DNA from 2 places in the Streptomyces sp. NBC_00122 genome. Region 1 is predicted to be linked to the other one. Evidence: predicted binding sites of a transcription regulator. Region 1 holds the regulator's gene; the other holds the start of a gene.
What was found. The regulator HrcA, encoded in region 1, represses chaperone genes, less so after heat shock. The targets are predictions, from matches to a motif close to TTNGCACTCNGNNNNNCNGAGTGCNAA.

Region 2: a site for HrcA is predicted at 1,621-1,647, ahead of groES (co-chaperone GroES). Genes of this name have one in related genera too.

What each region holds. Positions count from the first base shown of each region.
Region 1 is NZ_CP108191.1:1,885,854-1,889,022, forward strand. It holds gene dnaJ (molecular chaperone DnaJ) at 1-1,055, opposite strand, end outside; gene hrcA (heat-inducible transcriptional repressor HrcA) at 1,056-2,072, opposite strand; gene OG737_RS08970 (MBL fold metallo-hydrolase) at 2,220-2,945, shown strand; gene OG737_RS08975 (DUF3097 domain-containing protein) at 2,974-3,169, shown strand, end outside.
Region 2 is NZ_CP108191.1:3,820,790-3,823,958, reverse strand. It holds gene groL (chaperonin GroEL) at 1-1,032, opposite strand, end outside; gene groES (co-chaperone GroES) at 1,169-1,477, opposite strand; partial or broken gene OG737_RS18250 (response regulator) at 1,765-2,147, shown strand; gene OG737_RS18245 (FtsW/RodA/SpoVE family cell cycle protein) at 2,465-3,169, shown strand, end outside.

The DNA.
Region 1 (3,169 bases):
CGCAGCTTCGCCAGCTGCCGCAGCAGGTCCTCCTGCTGCGGGTCCAGCTTGCCCGGGGTGGTGACCTCGACGTGCACGATCAGGTCGCCGCGCCCGCCACCCCGCAGGTGGGTGACGCCGCGCCCGTGCAGCGGGATCGCCTGGCCGGACTGGGTGCCGGGCCGGATGTCGATCTCCTCCAGGCCGTCCAGCGTCTCCAGCGGGCACTTGGTGCCCAGCGCGGCCGCCGTCATCGGGATGGTGACCGTGCAGTGCAGGTCGTCCCCGCGCCGCTGGAAGGTCGGGTGCGGCAGCTCGTGGATCTCCACGTACAGGTCGCCGGCGGGGCCGCCGCCGGGGCCGACCTCGCCCTCGCCCGCGAGCTGGATGCGGGTGCCGTTCTCGACGCCCGCCGGGATCTTGACCGTGAGACTGCGGCGGGAGCGGACCCGGCCGTCGCCCGCGCACTCGGGACACGGGGTCGGGACCACGGTGCCGAAGCCCTGGCACTGCGGGCAGGGGCGCGAGGTCATGACCTGGCCCAGGAAGGACCGGGTGACCTGCGAGACCTCACCGCGGCCGCGGCACATGTCACACGTCTGCGCCGAGGTGCCGGGGGCGGCACCCTCGCCGGAGCAGGTGGTGCAGACGACGGCCGTGTCGACCTGGATGTCCTTGGTGGTCCCGAAGGCCGCCTCGTCCAGCTCCAGGTCGAGGCGGATCATGGCGTCCTGGCCGCGGCGGGTACGCGAGCGCGGGCCGCGCTGCGAGGCCTGGCCGAAGAAGGCGTCCATGATGTCGGAGAAGTTGCCGAAGCCGCCCGCTCCGAATCCGCCCGCGCCACCGCCGCCGCCCGAAGAGGACAGCGGGTCGCCGCCGAGGTCGTAGACCTGCTTCTTCTGCGGGTCCGAGAGCACCTCGTAAGCCGCGTTGATCTCCTTGAAGCGCTCCTGCGTCTTCGGGTCCGGATTCACATCCGGGTGAAGTTCACGCGCGAGGCGCCGGAAGGCCTTCTTGATCTCGTCCTGCGATGCGTCGCGGCGCACGCCGAGAACGGCGTAGTAGTCCGTGGCCACTTACGACTCCGCCAGGATCTGTCCGACGTAACGTGCCACTGCGCGTACCGCTCCCATCGTTCCGGGGTAGTCCATGCGGGTCGGTCCGACCACGCCGAGTTTGGCGACAGTTTCGCCGCCCGAACCGTAACCGACCGAGACGACGGACGTGGAGTTCAGTCCCTCGTAAGCATTCTCATGCCCGATCCGTACGGCCATTCCCGACTCGTTGGCCTCGCCCAGCAGCTTGAGGAGCACGACCTGCTCCTCCAGCGCTTCGAGCACCGGCCTGATCGTCAGGGGAAAATCGTGTCCGAAGCGGGTGAGATTGGCGGTACCGCCGATCATCAGCCGCTCCTCGGCTTCCTCGACCAGGGTTTCGAGGAGCGTCGCGAGCACGGTGGAGACCGTGGCCCGGTCCTCGGCCTCGAAGGATTCGGGGAGGTCCTGGACGAGCGGGGGTACGTCGGTGAACCGGCGGCCGACGACCCTGCTGTTGAGGCGGGCCCGCAGGTCGGCGAGCGAGGTCTCGCCGAAGGGGGTCGCGCAGTCGATGAGCCGCTGCTCGACGCGGCCCGTGTCGGTGATCAGTACGAGCATCAGCCGGGCCGGGGCCAGCGACAGGAGCTCGACGTGGCGCACGGTGGAGCGCGTCAGCGAGGGGTACTGGACGACCGCGACCTGGCGGGTGAGCTGCGCGAGCAGCCGCACCGTCCGGCCGACCACGTCGTCGAGGTCGACGGCGCCGTCGAGGAAGTTCTGGATGGCCCGACGCTCGGGCGACGACAGCGGCTTGACCCCCGCCAGCTTGTCGACGAAGAGCCGGTACCCCTTGTCGGTGGGGATCCGGCCGGCGCTGGTGTGGGGCTGGGCGATGTAGCCCTCGTCCTCCAGCACGGCCATGTCGTTGCGCACGGTGGCGGGCGAGACCCCGAGCCGGTGGCGCTCGGTGAGCGCCTTGGAGCCGACCGGCTCCTCCGTCCCGACGTAGTCCTGGACGATGGCGCGCAGCACTTCGAGTCTGCGTTCGCTGAGCATCGCGCACACCTCCAGCTGTGGTCCGTTGCCTTGTTCGCTGCTTGTTGACTGGCACTCTGGGCGTTCGAGTGCCAGAGAACCCCCGCTCAGTGTACGGCCGGGTAGTAAGACCCTGGCAAGGGAGGCCTGCCAGGGTAGCGTCGCGGCATGGACGTGCGTTGGGAAGAGGCGGGCTGGGAACGGCTGACCGGGCGGACCGGCCGGCGGCGGCTTCCGGTGTGGGACTGCACGGTGGGACTGGTGGTGGGGGACGATTCCGTCCTCCTCGTCGACCCCGGTTCGTGCCTGCGGGAGGGCGCTCAGCTGCGGGCCGAGGCGGAGCGGCTGACGGGCCGGCACGTGACTCATATCGCATTCACGCACGGCCATTTCGATCACGTGCTGGGCGGGGCGGCCTTCCCCGGGGCCGAGGTGTTCGGGGCGGTCGGGCTGGACTCGCTGCTCACCACGGGCCGCGAGGAGCTGCGCGAGTCCGCCGTACGGCACGGACTGGCGCAGGCCGAGGCCGCGGAGGCCGTGGAGCTGCTGGTGCTGCCCCGGCACGGCGTGTCGGGCGAGTGGACGCTGGAGCTGGGCGGGGTGCAGGTGCTGCTGGCGAACGTGGGGCCCGGGCACAGCCGGCACGACCTGGCCGTCTTCGTGCCCGGCGAGCGCGAGACGGTCTTCTGCGGGGACCTGGTCGAGGAGTCGGGCGAACCGCAGGCCGGCGACGACTCGGTGCCGGCGCAGTGGCCGGCGGCCGTGGACCGGCTGCTGTCGCTGGGCGGGGACGACGCGCTGTACGTACCGGGTCACGGAGCGGTGGTCTCCGCGGACTTCGTCCGTGCGCAACGCGCCACACTGGCCGCCCGTTTCGGCGTGTCGGAGGCATGACGGCCGCGGCTCTCCTACTGTCGGCCGGATGCGCGAGTACTCCCCCGACCTGACCCCGCAGTGGAAGCGCCCCAAGGCCGTGCCGGAGGTGGCGGCGGAACCCGATCTGGTGGTCGAGGTGGCCGGTACGGATTTCTGCGGCGCGGTGGTGGCCTGCGAGGCGGGCACGGTGACTCTGGAGGACCGGTTCGGCAAGCGGCGGGTGTTCCCGATGGAGCCGAGCG
Region 2 (3,169 bases), 1.9 Mb from region 1:
GCCGACGACTTCCTCGTGGCTGCCGCCACCGTCGACGATGGTCGTGTCGTCCTTGGAGATCGTGACGCGGCGGGCGGTGCCCAGTACGTCCAGACCGGCCTGGTCGAGCTTGAGGCCGACCTCCTCGGCGATGACGGTGGCACCGGTGAGGGTGGCCATGTCCTGCAGCATCGCCTTGCGACGGTCACCGAAGCCGGGGGCCTTGACGGCGACCGCGTTGAAGGTGCCGCGGATCTTGTTGACGACGAGGGTGGAGAGCGCCTCGCCCTCGACGTCCTCGGCGATGATCAGCAGCGGCTTGGAGGCGCCGGCCTGGATGACCTTCTCCAGCAGCGGCAGGAGGTCCTGGATCGAGGAGATCTTGCCCTGGTTGATCAGGATGTACGGGTCGTCGAGGACGGCCTCCATACGCTCCTGGTCGGAGACCATGTACGGCGAGAGGTAGCCCTTGTCGAAGGCCATGCCCTCGGTGAACTCCAGCTCCAGGCCGAAGGTGTTGGACTCCTCGACGGTGATGACACCGTCCTTGCCGACCTTGTCCATCGCCTCGGCGATGAGCTCGCCGACCTGCTGGTCCTGCGCGGAGAGCGCGGCCACGGCGGCGATGTCGGACTTGTCCTCGATCGGGCGGGCGGTCGCGAGGAGCTCCTCGGAGACGGCCTTGACCGCGGCGTCGATGCCCTTCTTCAGGGCGGCCGGGGACGCGCCCGCGGCGACGTTGCGCAGACCCTCGCGGACGAGCGCCTGGGCCAGCACGGTGGCGGTGGTGGTGCCGTCACCCGCGATGTCGTTGGTCTTGGTCGCCACCTCCTTCACGAGCTGCGCGCCCAGGTTCTCGTACGGGTCGTCCAGCTCGACCTCGCGGGCGATGGTGACGCCGTCGTTGGTGATGGTCGGGGCGCCGAACTTCTTGTCGATGACGACGTTGCGGCCCTTGGGGCCGATCGTCACCTTCACCGTGTCGGCAAGCTTGTTGACGCCGCGCTCGAGGGCGCGACGGGCGTCCTCGTCGAACTTCAGGATCTTCGGCATGGGAGCGGTTCAGTCCTCTCGTTGCGATCCTCGGCCGCTCACCGCGACCTCCACCGCCTAGAACGAACTACGCCCCTCGCCGCCCGGCATCAGCAGGGTGACCAGGGGCGCAGCTCAAATCAAAACTGGAAGCGAATTACTTCTCGACGATCGCGAGCACGTCGCGAGCCGAGAGGACGAGGTACTCCTCGCCGCTGTACTTCACTTCGGTGCCGCCGTACTTGCTGTACAGCACGATGTCGCCGACGCTGACGTCCAGCGGGAGACGCTGGCCGTCCTCGAACCGGCCCGGGCCGACCGCGAGGACGACGCCCTCCTGGGGCTTCTCCTTCGCGGTGTCCGGGATGACCAGGCCGGAGGCCGTGGTCTGCTCGGCGTCGAGCGGCTGGACCACGATGCGGTCCTCAAGCGGCTTGATGGCAACCTTGGAGCTGGCGGTCGTCACGATCCGACCTCCCCCTTCGGAGATCCGGGGTTAACTGTCTGAGGTGGCGACCAGGTCGATCCGTCGTCGCGGGTGCCGGACCTGCCTGTCGCTGTGTTGGCACTCACCAGGGGCGAGTGCCAGGTGCGAGACTATTCCGGCGATTAGCACTCGGTCAAGCGGAGTGCCAATTCTCGCCGCCGGGCGTTGCGCGGATCAGGCCTCCGAGCCCCGGAAACCCGGGCGGGAGCGCCTGTGGATCACCACCCGCACCGGGGCATTGTGTCTGGTATGTGACGCTTGGGGGCGTGCGCATCCTCGTGGTCGAAGACGAAGAGGGCCTCGCCGAGTCCCTGCGGCGCGGCCTGTCCGCCGACGGGCACGCGGTCGAGGTCACGCACGACGGCCACCGCGGCCTGGACCTCGCCCTGGCCGGGGCCCGTATGACGTCGTCCTCCTCGATGTGATGCTGCCGGGCGTGAGCGGCTGTCAGATCTGCACCCGCATGCGCGCCCACAGCGACACCACCCCGGTGCTGATGCTCACCGCCAGGGACGGTGAGTACGACGAGGCCGAGGGCCTGGACTCCGGCGCCGACGACTACCTCACCAAGCCGTTCTCCTTCGTGGTCCTGGCCGCCCGCATCCGGGCCCTGGCCCGCCGCGCCCGCACCCCCGACCTCGCACCACCCTCCGGGCGGGCGGACGGTGGCGACCAGCGGGGACCCGAAGGAGGCCCGGGCCTGTGCGGGGTGCGCGCCGGACCCGGGGCGGACTCCTGCTCGGCCGTCCTCCCGCCCGCGCGCCCCGAACGCTTCGGAAGGAACCACGGGGAGGACATAAACGTCGTAGATGATATGAAGATAAAGCGCCTCATTGCCGAGCAGATCGGGCCCAAGGCCACTGCGAGCCCGAGCTCGCCGGGCGCCGCTTCCTCCTCACCGGACGCGGCCCCGCCGCCGTCCTCACCGCCGTCCTCCCCCGCCCCCGCGGACGGTGGCGGCATCCCGTGCGTGGACTGAGGCCCCTGACGACGGCGGGCGCACGCCGCCGCACCGAGGCGCTGCTCCTGGTCTTCGTCGTCGCGATCGCCGTCTTCGGCCACGCCGCCGCGGGCCTCGCGATGAACGGCGAGCTGCCGCCCAACCTCACCGGCTTCACGATCAGCATGACGCTGCTGTCGCTGGTGGGTCACCTGGGCGTGCGCCGCTTCGCCGCCTACGCGGATCCGCTGATCTTCCCGCTGGCCATGCTGCTGACCGGGCTGGGACTGGTGCTGCTGCACCGGCTCGACCAGGGGTACATCGAGCGGTACGGCTCGGACGCCAACGCGCCCGGGCAGCTGATGTGGACCGTGGTCGGCGTCGCCGCCTGCATCCTGGTGCTGGCGCTGCTGCGCGACCACCGGCTGCTGCAGCGGTTCATCTACATCACGATGGCCGTCGCACTGGTGCTACTGATCGCTCCGGCGTTCTTCGGCGCGGACACCTACGGCGCGAAGCGCTGGATCATCCTCTTCGGCTTCTCGCTGCAGCCGGGCGAGTTCGTGAAGATCATGATCGCCATCTTCTTCGCGGGATACCTGGTCATCCACCGCGACTCCCTGGCGCTGACGGGCCGCAGGTTCCTGGGCATGCGGCTGCCGCCGATGCGCCAGCTCGGCCCCATCGTGACGGTGTGGATCGTCTCGATGCTGGTGCTGGTCTTCGAACGC